2 regions of the Bradyrhizobium sp. CCGUVB14 genome follow, and region 1 is predicted to be linked to the other one. Evidence: riboswitches for the same ligand, from Rfam matches in the RefSeq annotation. Region 1 holds a riboswitch; the other holds the start of a gene.
What was found. Region 1 has a riboswitch for cobalamin ahead of NLM32_RS18440 (DUF1636 domain-containing protein). Riboswitches for the same ligand answer to the same signal wherever they lie in the genome.
Positions count from the first base shown of each region.

Region 2: another riboswitch for cobalamin. It lies ahead of metE (5-methyltetrahydropteroyltriglutamate--homocysteine S-methyltransferase); the one in region 1 lies ahead of NLM32_RS18440 (DUF1636 domain-containing protein).

Region 1 is NZ_JANADS010000001.1:4,003,163-4,010,830, forward strand. It holds gene cbiB (adenosylcobinamide-phosphate synthase CbiB) at 1-382, shown strand, start outside; gene cobD (threonine-phosphate decarboxylase CobD) at 394-1,359, shown strand; gene NLM32_RS18430 (cobyric acid synthase) at 1,348-2,796, opposite strand; gene cobO (cob(I)yrinic acid a,c-diamide adenosyltransferase) at 2,820-3,455, opposite strand; cobalamin riboswitch at 3,496-3,716, shown strand; gene NLM32_RS18440 (DUF1636 domain-containing protein) at 3,812-4,186, shown strand; gene cobW (cobalamin biosynthesis protein CobW) at 4,183-5,217, shown strand; gene cobN (cobaltochelatase subunit CobN) at 5,217-7,668, shown strand, end outside.
Region 2 is NZ_JANADS010000001.1:2,270,665-2,278,332, forward strand. It holds gene NLM32_RS10510 (3-hydroxyacyl-CoA dehydrogenase) at 1-436, shown strand, start outside; gene NLM32_RS10515 (3-keto-5-aminohexanoate cleavage protein) at 878-1,771, shown strand; gene NLM32_RS10520 (MFS transporter) at 1,991-3,313, shown strand; gene metE (5-methyltetrahydropteroyltriglutamate--homocysteine S-methyltransferase) at 3,609-5,939, opposite strand; cobalamin riboswitch at 6,048-6,273, opposite strand; gene NLM32_RS10530 (TauD/TfdA family dioxygenase) at 6,811-7,668, shown strand, end outside.

The DNA of each region.
Region 1 (7,668 bases):
CGGCCATCGCAGCGAACGCCACGAGGCCTTTGGCTGGGCGGCAGCGCGCATCGACGATGTCGCGAATTTCATTCCGGCTCGCCTGACCGGATTTTTGTTCGTGTTGCTCGCACAGCAGCGCTCCGACGCGCTGTCATGCATGACGCGCGATGCGCGCCGTCATCGCTCGCCCAATGCCGGCTGGCCGGAAGCCGCGATGGCAGGCGGGCTCGGCGTGCGGCTGAGTGGCCCCCGCATCTATCACGGCAGCGCGACTGAGGAGCCCTGGCTCAATGAAGGCGCGCGCGATCCGCTTGCGGCCGACATCGTCGAGGGCTTGACCGTCTACCGTCGCGCCATGCTGCTGCTCGCTGGCGTCCTTGCGATCCTGGCCTTCGCGTGAAAGAACAGGGCATGCGCGAGCACGGTGGAAATCTCGATCTGGCCCAGCAGCGTTTTGGCGGACGCGCGGAGGACTGGATCGATCTGTCGACCGGGATCAACCGGCTGCCTTATCCCGTGGGGGAGATCGACGCGCATTCCTGGCAGGCTTTGCCATCGCGATCCGAGATCGAGGCCCTGCACCAGGCGGCCCGGCACGCCTATCGGACGAGCGAACCGATCGTTGCGATGGGCGGCGCGCAAGCCACCATTCAATTGTTGCCGCAGCTTGCACCGCGCGGCCGGGCGCGCATTCTCGCACCGACCTACAACGAATATGCTCCCGTTCTCTCGGCCGCGGGATGGGAGGTCGAGGAGGTGAGGGCGCTCGACGCGCTGGCGGGGGCGAACCTTGCCATCGTCGTCAATCCCAACAACCCGGACGGCCGCCGTTATGCCCCGGACGATTTGCTCGCGCTGTTGCCGCTTGTCGGTCACCTCGTCATCGACGAGAGTTTTGCTGACGCGGTTCCCGAGCTCTCGCTGGCCTCAGAAGCGGGACGGCCGGGGCTGCTGATCCTGCGCTCGTTCGGAAAGTTCTATGGTCTTGCCGGCCTGCGGCTTGGGTTCGTGATCGGCGACTCGGCCGACATCGGCAAGCTAGCGGCGGCGTCAGGTCCATGGCCGGTGTCGGGTGCGGCGATCGCGATCGGCCGCCGTGCTTTGCGTGACGATGTCTGGGCCAAGGCGACGTCGGCGCGGCTTGCGCGTGACTGTGTTCGTCTCGACGCCATGGTGCAGCCTCATGGCTGGCGGCTGCTCGGCGGCGCGCCGCTGTTTCGTCTCTACGAAACGCCGGACGCGCTTGCCGCGCAGGAAAAGCTGGCGTACGGCCAGATCTGGTCCCGCGTCTTTGCGCAAAACCCCTCATGGTTGCGCCTGGGTCTTCCGGGCGCCGAGGCCGAATGGTCGCGCCTTGCCGAGGTCCTAGCGCGCTAGCGCGAGCAGGCCTTCGACGTCGAGATGTTGCTCGATGTGATCGGCCAGCGCATCGAGCGCGCTCTCGACCCTGGCGTGATACGGCTCGTTGCCCGCGGGAATGTCGAGCTGCGCGAGGTACGCCCTGCGAAACTCATCCGATGTGAACAGGCCGTGCAGATAGCTGCCTTGCGCGCGCCCATCGCGCGAGATCGCGCCTTCCGGCTCGCCGTTCAGTTTGGCGAATGGCCGTGCGCGATCGGTCCCGTCGGTGCGACCGATGTGGATTTCGTAGGCCTGGATCGGCTGATCCGTCGCCGCATGCACGGCCGCCACACGCGTCAGCGTCTTCTGCGGGCTCATCACCGTCTGGACATCCAGAAGGCCAAGGCCCGGCGTGTCGCCCGCGGGCCCTTCAATGCCATCAGGATCGGCGACGCTGCGTCCGAGCATCTGGTAGCCGCCGCAGAGGCCGAGCACGTGGCCGCCCCTGCGGTGATGCGCGAGCAGATCGATGTCCCATCCCTGTGCGCGCAGGAAGGCAAGATCGCCGCGGGTGGACTTTGAGCCGGGGATGATGACGAGCCTGACGTCGCCGGGAATCGCTTCGCCCGGACGCACCATCACGAGATCGACGCCGGGCTCGAGCTTCAGCGGATCGAGGTCGTCGAAATTGGCGATCCGCGACAGCGCGAGGCAGGCGATCTTGCATTGTCCGGGCTTGCGCGCGTCGCTCAGGCCGAGCGCATCCTCGGCCGGCAGCTCGCCGGCGCGCCCAAACCAGGGCAGCACGCCGAAGCCGCGCCATGCGGTCTTCTGCGCGATCAGCTTGTAGCCATCGTCGAACAGCGTGGGATCGCCACGGAACTTGTTGATGACAAACCCCTGGATCATCGCGGCATCATCGGGGTCGACCACCGTCCTGATGCCGACGAGTTGCGCGATGACGCCGCCGCGATCGATGTCGCCGACCAGCACGACGGGGACATCCGCCTTGCGGGCAAAGCCCATATTGGCGATGTCGGATTTGCGCAGATTCACTTCAGCCGGACTGCCGGCGCCTTCGACCAGCACCAGATCGGCGCGCGCCTTCAGGCGCTCGAAACTCTCCAGGACCGCGCCTATGAGTGACGGCTTCATCGCGGCATATTCGCGCGCACGCGCGGTCGCGATGCGCTTGCCATGCACGATGACCTGGGCGCCGACATCGGTCTCGGGTTTCAGCAGCACCGGGTTCATGTCGGTGTGCGGCTCGACGCCTGCGGCGAGCGCCTGCAGCGCCTGCGCACGGCCGATTTCGCCGCCATCGACGGTGACGGCGGCATTGTTCGACATGTTCTGCGGCTTGAACGGGAGCACGCGCAGGCCGCGTCGCGTGAAGGTGCGCGCGAGGCCGGCGACGATGAGCGATTTGCCCACGTCCGAGCCTGCCCCCTGGATCATCAATGCGCGTGCCATGGTTTTTTCAGAGCTTGGCGTCGTCAGAACTCGACGCCGGCCTGCGCCTTGATGCCGGAGCGGAACGGATGTTTCACCAGCGTCATCTCGGTGACGAGATCGGCGATCTCGATCAGCTCGTCCTTGGCGTTACGCCCGGTGAGCACGACATGCGTCATCGGCGGCTTCGAGGTCTTCAGGAAGTCGACGACCTCCGCGATGTCGAGATAGTCATAGCGCAGCGCGATGTTGATCTCGTCGAGCACGACCATGCGCAGATTGGCATCGAGGATCAGCTCCTTGGCCTTGTCCCAGCCGGCGCGCGCCGCCGCGATGTCGCGGGCGCGGTCCTGCGTCTCCCAGGTGAAGCCTTCGCCCATGGCGTGGAACTGGCAGAGCTCGCCGAAATGCCCGGTCAGCAGGCGCCGCTCGCCAGTGTCCCAGGCGCCCTTGATGAACTGCACGACCGCGCAGGGAAAGCCATGGGCGACGCAACGCACGATCATGCCGAAGGCGGAGGAGGACTTGCCCTTGCCGGCGCCGGTGTGGACGATGACGAGGCCCTTTTCGCCGCTCTTGGTCGCCATGATCTTGTCGCGGGCGACCTTGATTCTCGCCATTTTCGCGGCGTGCTTGGCGTCGGTTTCCTCGGCCGTCTGGGTGTCCGGTTCAGGCTTCATCTGACAGGGTCCTTCGGCTTGACAAGAGGCGGCCGGGGGCAAATGGTGACCCGGCGTTGGTTCCTGTCCTATGACAGGCGAAGAGGGAATGCGATAGGGTCCGAATCGGCAAGATTTGGGTCCAAACTGCAGCCGCCCCCGCGACCGTGACCGGAGAGATGCCCAAAGCCACTGATCCTACTTGCGGATCGGGAAGGCGGGGATCGAAGGGGAAACCCTGCTCCGCAAGCCGGGAGACCTGCCAGCGCGGACGATTTTTGGACCGGCGGACGGGGTGTTCCGCGACGGGGAAACGGGCCTTCGCAGAGAAGGTTCGTGAGCCTCTTCGCCTCCCGCTGTTACTTCTGGAAGAGGCGATGACCGTCACACTGCATGTCTGCATCACCTGCCGCGCCGGCCAGACGCTTGGCGAGGGCGAGGTTACGCCCGGCAAGCGCCTGCATGGTGCGATCCTCGAGGCCGGCGTGCCCGACGGCGTCAATGTGGTTCCCGTCGAATGCCTGTCTGCATGCAGCCAGGGCTGCTCGGTCGCGCTGAGCGCGCCCGGCCGCTGGTCCTATGTCTATGGCCGGCTGTCGGATGCCAACGCGCAGGACGTGGTCGCGGGCGCTGCCGCCTATGCCGCCGCGCCCGACGGCCTCGTGCCCTGGCGCAGTCGGCCGGAAATCTTTCGCAAGCAGTCGCTTGCCCGCATTCCCCCCATTGCCGTGTTGCCGGAGGCCGCCGAATGAATTCGCTCGCAAAAGTCCCTGTGACGGTCGTCACCGGTTTTCTCGGCTCCGGCAAGACCACGCTGATCCAGCATCTGCTCAGCAATCCCAACGGCAAGAAGCTCGCGGTGCTCGTCAACGAGTTCGGAAGCGAGGGCGTCGACGGCGAGATCCTGAAGTCCTGCGCCGATGCCAACTGCCCTGAGGAGAACATCGTCGAGCTCGCCAATGGCTGCATCTGCTGCACCGTCGCCGACGACTTCATTCCGACCATGGAGAAGCTGCTGGCGCGGCCCGTGAGGCCCGATCACATCCTGATCGAGACCTCGGGGCTGGCTCTGCCGAAGCCGCTGCTGAAGGCGTTCGACTGGCCGGAGATCCGCTCGCGGATCACGGTCGACGGCGTGATCGCACTGGCCGATGCCGAGGCTGTCGCCGCCGGTCGCTTCGCGCCGGATCCGGTTGCTGTCGAAGCACAGCGCGCGGCCGACGAAAATCTCGATCACGAGACGCCGCTGTCGGAAGTGTTCGAAGACCAGATCGCCTGTGCCGATATCGTGCTGCTGACCAAGGCCGATCTGGCCGGCAGCGCCGGCATCGAGGCTGCCAAGGCGTTGATTACCGCCGAGATGCCGCGCCGCGTGCCGATGCTGCCCATCACCGACGGCGCGATCGACGCGCGCGTCATCCTTGGTCTCGGCGCCGCCGCCGAGAACGATCTCGCCGCGCGCCCCTCGCATCATGACGGCGAGGAAGAGCACGAGCACGACGATTTTGCTTCGGTCGTGATTGATCTGCCTGAAGTGACCGATGTCGATGCGCTGGTCGCATCCGTCCAGAAGCTGGCCCGTGAACAGAACGTGCTGCGTGCCAAGGGCTACATCGCAGTGGCGGGCAAGCCGATGCGCCTGCTGCTGCAGGCGGTCGGCGAGCGCGTGCGTCACCAGTTCGACAAGCCCTGGGGCGCGGGCGGCAGGCAATCGAAGCTCGTCGTGATCGGCGAGCACGGCGATATCGATGAGGCCGCGATCAAGGCGGGATTGGGAGTCTGATGCACGTCGTCTTCCGCGAGAGCCGCGGTCTGGAAGAGACCGCGACGCCAAGGGACATCGGCCAGGACCCGGCCGATCTCGTGGTGCTCTCGTACTCGGATTCCGATCTCGCGGCGTTTGCGGCCGGCTGGCGGCGCGGCCGCGACAGCCTGCCGTCGCTGCGGCTGGCGAACCTCGCGGAGCTCCGTCATCCACTCTCGGTCGATACCTATGTCGAGCGCACGCTGTCGCAGGCGCGCGGCATTCTGGTGCGGCTGATCGGCGGTGAGTCCTATTGGCCCTATGGCCTCGCGGCGCTCCAGCAGCTGGCAAGAGATCGCAACATCGTGCTCGCCGTGCTGCCGGCCGATGGTCGCGACGATACGCGGCTCGATGCGTACTCCACCTTGCCGGTCTCGACGCTGCGCCGGCTGAAAGTGCTCTGCGACACCGGTGGTCCCGTTGCTGCGCAAGCCGCGATCGCGCAGCTCGCGCTGGCCTCGGGCCTCTATGCCGGCCCCGTCGTCGGCGAAATGAACGTGCCCGAGATGGGCTTTTACGATCCCGCACGTCGCGTGATCGCCGCGCCGTTGACGGGCGATGGAAAGCCGCGCGCGCTGGTGACGTTCTATCGCTCCTATCTCACCGCCGCGGACACCGGCCCGGTCGATGCACTGATCGCTGTTCTGCGCGAGAAGGGCTTTGACGCGCACGGCGTGTTCGTGACCTCGCTGAAGGCTGCGGGCGTCGCGGAGTGGTTGCGGGACCATCTCGCCAAGAATCCTCCGGCTGCGATCGTCAATGCGACGGCGTTCTCGGCGATGGGCGACGACGGCACGACGCCGTTCGATGTCGCGTCATGTCCGGTGTTCCAAGTCGCGCTCTCATCGGCGCGCCGTGAGGATTGGGTGGAGTCGCTGCGCGGCCTGTCGCCCGGTGACCTCGCGATGCATGTGGTGCTGCCCGAGGTCGACGGCCGGCTGTTCGCGGGCGTGGTGAGCTTCAAGTCGGCCGCGGCGCACGATCCGGATCTGCAATTTTCGCATCTGGCCCATCAGCCGGACGAGGAGCGTGTGAATGCCATCGCCGCCCGCGTTGCGGCCTGGCGGCGACTTGCGGAGACACCGGCCGCCGAGAAGCGGCTGGCCATTGTGCTCTCGAACTATCCCGGACGTCCGCACCAGATCGCGCATGCGGTCGGTCTCGACGCGCTTGCCTCGGTCGAGGCGATGGTGGGCGATCTCGCTGAGGCCGGCTTCGATGTCGCGCCGGTCCGTGCGCTGGGCGAGACGTTGCTGAACCAGCATCTGACCTGGAGCGTCGCCGCGTACCGCGCGGCGCTCGCGCGTCTTCCTCAGGTCCTGCAGGACGATCTTGCGAAAGCCTGGGGCGCGCCGGAGAGCGATCCGAGCTGCCGCGATGGCGCATTCCACTTCGCCGCGATTGCCTGCGGCCATTCGATCATCGCGGTCCAACCCGAGCGCGGCGATGCGACGACACGCGATTCCGACTACCACGATCTCGCCCGCACGCCGCGTCATGCCTATGTCGCGTTCTATCTCTGGCTCCGCGGGCAGGGGTGTGATGCCGTCGTGCACATGGGGGCGCACGGCACGCTGGAATGGCTGCCGGGAAAATCCGTGGCGCTGTCCGCAAGCTGCTGGCCGGAAGCGCTGATCGGCGATCTGCCCGTCATCTATCCCTTCATCGTCAACGATCCCGGTGAGGCCGCGCAGGCCAAGCGGCGCATCGGCGCCGTCACCATCGGCCATCTGCCGCCGCCGCTCGCGCAATCCGCGGTGCCGGAAGGCCTGCGTCGGCTGGAACGCCTGCTCGACGAGTATTCGACCGCCGATGGTCTCGATCCCGCCCGTCGCCAGCGCCTGATCGCCGCGATCCGCGAGGAGGCGCGCGTAGCCGGCCTCGAAGACGATCTCGGGCTTGATGCCTCGGCGGCTCCGGCCGAAGCGATCCCGCGGATCGACCGCTTCGTTTGCGATCTCAAGGAAAGCCAGTTCGGCGACGGCCTGCATGTGTTCGGTCGCGGCGACTGCGGCGACGCCGAGCGGGACGCAATGCTTGCCGCGCTTGGGGGGCAGCGCGTTGCGCCGGGCCCATCTGGCTCGCCCTATCGCGGACGCGGCGATGTTCTGCCGACGGGGCGCAATCTCTTTGCCGTCGATCCGCGCGCCGTGCCGACGCCGTCGGCGCATGCACAGGGGATAAAACTCGCCGAAGAGCTGTTGCGCCGCCATCTGCAGGATCACGGCGATTGGCCGAAGGGCCTCGTGGTCGATCTCTGGGGCTCCGCGACCATGCGGACCGCCGGCGAAGAATTCGCAATGGCGCTGCATCTCGCCGGTCTTGCACCGCGCTGGGATCACGCCTCCGGCCGCGTCACCGGCTACGACATCATCACGCCGGCCGAACTCGGCCGTCCCCGCGTCGACGTCACGCTGCGCGTGTCGGGCC
Region 2 (7,668 bases), 1.7 Mb from region 1:
GCGCCGCAAAATCTACTGGTCGCAAAAAGGTCCTGACAATGCCGGCCGGGGCCGGATCTTCCGCGCCGACTTTGACATCCCCAAGGGCGAACACCCGGCAAACCGCTCCGACATCGAGGTGCTGTTCAATGGCTTGCCGGAACCGATTCACCTTGAATTCGATCTGGCAAACCGCGTGCTCTATTGGACCGACCGCGGAGATCCCCCGCGCGGCAACACAGTCAATCGCGCACGAGTCGACATAACGACGGAGCCAGAGATCCTGATCACGCACCTGATGGAGGGTATCGGCATCGCACTCGACGTTGCCGGCAACCAGATGTTCATCACGGACCTCGCCGGTTCGATCTATACCGCCGATCTCGATGGAAAGAACAAGCGCAATCTCCTTTGGTCCCAGGGAAATTTCACCGGAATCGCGTATACGGAAATTTAACCCATCGAGGAATTGAAATGACCGTAAACAAGCCAGTTTCGGCAAGGCGCCGTCGTCGGCATCAACCTGTTGGCACGAGCTGGACGGCGCTGTTTGCCACAAGATCACAGATCCTCGCAAACCACATGGCACAGAAGGCAGAAGGCACGCTGAGGCAGTTCGCGGCGCCCGACACTCAAGCGGTTGGGCCGCGCGCCCGAAGCGCCGCTCTCGACTCGCAAAGTTCGCGACCTCACCCCCTTAAGGTGCCGGCGGCGTTGTTCTCGTCTGGAGCAACGAGCTAGAACGGCTCAAACGACCGGGATGAACGCCAGGCGTTGGAGGCTTCAACTTGCCGCAGAGGCTACTTCCGGCCCGGGCGTCTAGCGTCAAAGCGTTCTTGAGCGAAGTGGTCAGATCCGCCCATAAGTGACTTCAGCAATCGATGTCAGGAGATGCAGTATGAACGTTAAGCGCAAGATTATTGTCACGATTGCGCCAACGGGAGGCGTGGTGAAAAAATCAAAAAACCCGCACCTTCCGACCCAGCCCAGCGAGATCGCCGAGGATGTGTATAGGTGCTACGATGCGGGCGCATCTATTGTGGCGTTGCATGCGCGCAGGCAGGACGATGGCGCGACCTGTAGTTCGGAGATCTACCAGGACATCAACTCACGGATCCGGACAAAGTGCTGTATCGTGATCAATAACAGCACGGGCGGGGGTATCGATGGAGATATGGTGCGATCCATAGGGCCCGGGCTCGATGAGGTTATATTCGAACAGCGTCTACAAGGCTTCGAAGCCGGCGCTGACATGGCGACATTTGGCGCTCATACCGTTCTGGCCAGCTTTGGTGGCCGCGAGATTTTCGTTAACACCTCGCCCACCCGCTGCGACATCATGGCAAAACGATTCCAAAAAACGGGCATCAAGCCTGAATGGGAATGTTTCTCACTTTCTCATCTTCTCCAAGATCCGATACGCCTCATCAACAAAGGGTTCGACAAACCGCCCTATTGGATCAATTTCGTTCTTGGCGCCGATCGCGGAATCCAGGGGGGATTACCGTACACTCCGCAGATTCTCGATATGCTCATCGGGAATCTTCCAAAAGGAGCGATGTTTTGCGTTAGCGGGGTCGGTCGAGCTCAGTTGCCCGCCACAACTCATGCGGTGCTCGCCGGCGGCCACGTTCGCGTCGGACTCGAAGACAATCTGTATCTCGAACCGGGTATACTTGCCACTAACGTGCGGCTCGTCGAGAGAACGGTAAGAATTATCCGAGAACTCGGGTACGAGCCAGCCACCGCGGTGGAAGCGCGGACAATGCTCGGGCTTGCGCCACGCAAATAGTCCGGTGTCGATAGTTCCCAATCGGAAGATGACGCGTTGGTCCGATGGCCGGCTCTCGACAGCTCCTGAGCATGAGCGCCAATCGTGGAAAATGTTGTCGATCATTGAAATGGACGATCGCCACCTGTGGCAAAGGTTCTCGAGTCAACCTGGTATCGTCGCGCGGCTTCGGTCCTCGAAGGAGGCGTGTCGTCGGCACAATTTGTAGGAGCAGAACGAGTGATAGTCTCCGTTGCTGCCCAATGTCATACCAACGATGAGGCGAGCTCTAACCTGGTCGCGAGCGCCGTTGCCAAAAACACGCTGCGGCTGGTGCCACTTTTGGGTCTTGCCTATCTCTTCAACAACCTTGACCGGACCAGCGTCGGTATCGCTGCGTTGCAGATGAACGAAGCCATTGGCTTGAGCGCCTCACAATTCGGCTGGGGGGCGGGGATCCTCTTCTTTGGTTACTGCGTGCTGGAAGTCCCCAGCAACATGATGATGTATCGTTTCGGCGCGCGCCGCTGGCTCGCCCGCATTATGATAACCTGGGGCCTAGCAGCCGCGGCGACGGCGTTCGCCGTTGGACCATACAGTTTCTACGTGATCCGCTTCCTTCTGGGCGTGTTTGAAGCAGGCTTCTTCCCCGGCGTCATTTGGTACATCTCAATTTGGTTTCCGGCGCGAAACCGAACGGGCGTTCTTGCCTGGTTCATGGCTGCAACACCCCTGTCCGCGTTGATCGGCAATCCAGTCTCGGCTTTGCTATTAGAAATGGACGGTGTGTGGAGGCTGGCCGGCTGGCAGTGGATGTTTTTGATCGAAGGCCTTCCGGCCTGCCTGCTCGGGGTTCTATGCCTCGTCCTGCTTGCCGACACGCCGGACAAGGCCTCGTGGCTGACGCCCACCGAGCGTGATGTGTTGCTGAACGAGCTCGCAAGGGAGAAGGACAAGAAGGTCAAGAAGGATCTCTGGGCCGCGATAAAGGACGTCCGCGTGCTCATGTTGACGGGCATCACTTTCGCATTCACGATCGGTTCTTATGGAATCGGCGTCTGGCTCCCCCTGATGTTGAAGAGCCACGGCTTGAGTAACACGCAGGTCGGTTGGCTCTCGGCGGTGCCCTATCTCTTTGTCACGATAGGCATGTTGTTCTGGGCGCGCCATGTCGATCGTAAAGGGTACAGGATCTACAACCTGATCGCTGCATTGATGCTTGGCGCGACCGGACTTGTCGTTTCGGTGATGTTCACCTCTCTCGTGTCGGCGCTCACATGCATGACGCTTGTTCTGATCGGCACGATCTCCGCGCGGACGATCCTCTACACGATGCCGCAGAGCTTCCTTACCGGCGCTGCTGCTGCCGGAGGCATCGCATTCATCAATTCCATTGGTGCCTTTGGCGCCTTCGTCGGCCCGTACATGGTTGGCGTTCTTAAGGATGCGACGGGATCCTTTGATATCGGTATGATCGCAATGGCATTCATTCTGGTTGTTGCCACTGGCATTGCCCGCAGCCTTAGGCTGGTGATTACGTATGGTGATAACGTTCCTTTCTGAGCGGACCGCCCGAGTAGAGGCCCCTCCAACCAATCGTTTAGCCGCAGCCGTAGCTTCTGCTGAACGATCGATTGGAGATCGCTGCTGCTTCTCCCATCGTCTGCAACGGTCCTCTCCGGGCTCCTGGCAGATGCAATCGGCCGGGCCCGCGCATCTCGCTGCCGGGCGACCCCAGAGAGGCTGCAATGGGCGCGACCGCTCGCTCGGCGGAAATGTGATTTGCGCGGAGGTCCGGCATTTGATCCAGAAACGAATCGGCACTCCGCAACTCCTAACTACCGAGCTCGCACTTGCATCAAGGCCCCCCGCGAAGTTCGCGCGCCGCCGCGACCATGTTGATGAGCGCAGGGCGGACTTCCTCCCATTTGCGGGTCTTCAGGCCGCAATCAGGATTGATCCAGAGCTGCGAGTCCGACAGGCGTTGGCGGGCCAAGGCGATGAGATCTCCGATCTCAGTGGCTTCGGGAACGCGCGGCGAGTGGATGTCATAGACGCCGGGACCGATGTCGTTGGGGTATTTGAAGGCCGTGAACGCGTCGAGTAGCTCCATCTTCGAACGCGACGTCTCGATCGAGATGACATCTGCGTCCATCGCGGCAATTGCATCGATGATGGCGTTGAACTCCGAATAGCACATGTGGGTGTGGATTTGCGTCGCATCTGCAACGCCGGAGGAGCAGATGTGGAAGCTTTCCACTGCCCAGTCGAGATAGGCCTTCCAGTCGGATCGGCGCAGCGGCAGGCCTTCGCGTAGCGCGGCCTCGTCGATCTGGATCATGGTCGCGCCAGCCTTTTCGAGGTCGCCGACCTCGTCGCGGATCGCAAGCGCGATCTGGCGGCAGGTGTCGCTGCGCGGTAGGTCATCGCGGACGAATGACCAGTTCAGGATCGTCACCGGTCCGGTAATCATTGCTTTCATCGGTTTTTTGGTCAGCGATTGCGCGTAGCGCCACCATTCGACAGTCATGGGCTTCGGTCGCGAGACATCGCCGAACAGAACCGGCGGGCGAACGTAGCGCGAGCCGTAGGACTGCACCCAGCCGTATTGGGTGAACACGAAGCCGGAGAGCTGCTCGCCGAAATACTGCACCATGTCGTTGCGCTCGAATTCGCCATGCACGAGCACGTCGAGGCCGATGTCTTCCTGCCACTGCACCGTACGGGCCGTCTCCGCTTTGAGGAATTGCTCGTATCGCGCGTCCGTCAGTTTGCCCTTGGCATGAGCGGCGCGAGCGTTGCGAACGTCGGCGGTTTGCGGGAACGAGCCGATCGTCGTCGTCGGAAAGGCCGGCAGACCAAAGCGCTTGCGCTGGACCTCTGCGCGGTTGGCAAAGGCGCCGGTTCGGCGACGCATGGCGTCGTCGATCGTCGCCATTCTCTGTGCAACGATCGCGTCGTGGATCTTCGGGGAAGTCTCGCGCGCCGTCGCCGCAAGATCGGATGCGGTCAGCGCGGCTGCGACACTCGCCTCGCCTGCGAGCGCCCTCGCGAGAATCGTGAGCTCGCCGATCTTCTGCACCGAGAAGGCAAGCCAGCTCTTCACGTCCGGATCGAGATCGGTCTCGAGCTCAAGATCGATTGGGACATGCAGGAGCGAGCAGGAGGGCGCGAGCTGCACGCGATCCCTGCCGAACTTTGCAATGACGGGTTTGAACCGCTCGATCAGTGCCGATAGGTCAGAACGCCACACGTTGCGGCCATCGATGACGCCGAGCGAAACCACGAGGTCGGCGCGGGCGCCGCATTCAATCTGGCTCAATTGTTGGGGAGCTCGGATAAGATCGACATGCAGCCCAGCCACAGGCAGGCCCAGACCGGTCGCGAGGTTGTCGCCGATCGCCCCGAAATAGGTGGCCAGCATGACCTTGATGTCAGGTACCTCCTTGGCGAGACAGCCATAAGCGCGCTGAAGCGCATTCCGCGTGGTCTCGTCGAGATCAAGCACCAGGCACGGCTCGTCAAGCTGGACCCATTCGGCTCCGCGTTCTGCCAGTTCCTTGAGAACCTCGACATAGACTGGCAGGAGACTATCGAGCAGCGAGATCGGATCAAACGCCAGATCAGCGCTCTTGCCGAGCTTCAGGAAGGTGACCGGTCCTACCAGAACCGGACGCGTTTGATAGCCAAGGGCTTTGGCCTCCTCATATTCCTCGATCGGCTTTCGCGAGGAGAGCCTGAAGGTCTGACCTTTATGGAATTCGGGCACCATGTAATGGTAGTTGGTATCGAACCACTTGGTCATCTCCTGCGCGGCGACCCCGCCGGCGTCATGGGGGTGACTGCTACTTGCTTCATGCTCCCCGCCTTGAGAGCCGCGCGCCATGGCGAAATAGGTCTTCAGCGGGACCGGACCTACCTTCCAGCCATACGCCTCGGGAATGGCGCCCACCATGACGCTCGTATCGAGAACCTGATCATAGAGTGAAAAGTCATTTGAGGGGATGACGGTGACGCCAAGCGAGTGCTGACGCGCCCAGTTGGCGACACGAAGACCGGCCGCCGCTTCAAGAAGTTGCCGGCAGCTGATCTTGCCGGCCCAGTAGCCTTCGAGTGCCGACTTGAGTTCGCGGCGCGGCCCGATACGTGGCATGCCGAGAGTTGCGGCAGGAAGTGAGAGAAGAGACATAGCTTTAACCCCATTATGGTGATGGTGGGGGCAAAGGCCATGGCGGACGCGGGCAGGAGGGCCGCGAAAGCGCCTGCTGCTTGGCGTACCACCGGACACCCCGCCCGTGGACGTTTATGTTGTCGGGGCAGGTCTCCTGGCTCGCGGGTCATCGTCTGCATCCGGCCTTCCCGAAGCATCTGCTTCAGTGACACGTATGGATGCGGACTCGCCGCTTACAGTTGCGGGGGCAGCGCCGGCATTACTTCAATCCTGAATGGATCGTGAGTGCACCGGCTTCCCTCTTAGCTCCAGATCGAGCGAGACCTGGAGAACCTCGACGTCATCGATTTATCCGCAACCGAGGCGGTGCGTCAACCTCGGAGGAGGACCGCCTCTTCTGCGGCATGCTTCCGAGAATACGGCCTCAACAATGGAGGTCACTCCAAACGAACAGCTTGACGATAGGGTGCAAAGCCAAAGTTGACCAGCGCCCCTGACGGCCATTGTTGTCGATAGGCTTGGCTGCCCTGTCCTTCCGATCTCAAGCGTTCTCATGTCCTTCTCCAACGTCATGAGTTTCTTGCTCGCTCGGCACGGGCGGCAATTTCTGCATCGATCGTCAAGCGAAGTAAACCCTTGTGCCCCGGTCAACTACCAATGTTAGCAATTGATCGAACCGGCAGATCGGTCAATCATGGATGAAAGACCGTCACGTAGGCCACACCTCACCTGTCGCAGACCCCGTAAAGAGTGCACGAGGGGGCTCGTCGCCGTCACCGTGGAGTTTGGCGGATCCCGCTATGCGGTCCAGCAATCTGGCGTTCGACAGCTCCTATCGCAGCTGAATAGCTGGCCTGGCGAACAAGGCGCGAATTTGGAGAGTGCCGCTATGAGTGCAACGGACTTGTCGGACAATGTCATTCCTCGCGCCGACATCGTCAAACGGGGAGCGCGCATCGGAGCGGAAATCCGAAACATCAAGCTGTCGGGCGATCTGCCGGACCAGACGATCGCCGCAATCAACGAGCTGCTGCTCGAGAATAAGGTGGTCTTTTTTCGCGACCAGGGTCATCTCGATGACGCCGAGCAGGAACGTTTTGCTCTTCGTTTCGGAAGTCCGGCATGTCATCCGACGCTCGGTGCCATTAAGGGGACGGCGTCGATTGTCGAGCTTGACTCGGTCCGCGCCGGTAGCCGGGCCGACCTATGGCACACCGATGGAACCTTCGTCGACCGCTACCCTAAGATCGCGGTGCTGCGAGGCGTCGTGATGCCACCGTTCGGTGGCGATACGGTTTGGTCAAACACCGTTACAGCCTACCTCGACCTGGTACCGCCGCTGCAACGGCTTGCGGACAAGCTCTGGGCCGTGCACAGCAACGCCTTCGACTACGCGATAATGCCCCGCGCCAGCGAGCTCGACAAGAAGCACTTGGACGAAGTCTTCACAAAAACGATCTATCAGACTGAGCATCCAGTTGTGCGCGTCCACCCCGAGACCGGCGAACGCACGCTACTCCTCGGCGCCCTGGTGCAACGTTTTATTGGCGTCCCGAAATACGACGGCCAGAAGCTGTTTGATCTGTTTCAGTCTCATATCACTGCGCTCGAAAACACCGTGCGCTGGAGTTGGAAGGAAGGCGATGTGGCGATGTGGGACAATCGCGCCACACAACACTACGCGGTGAACGATTATGGCGATCAGCATCGGGTCGTTCGACGCGCCACCGTCGTGGGCGAGGTACCC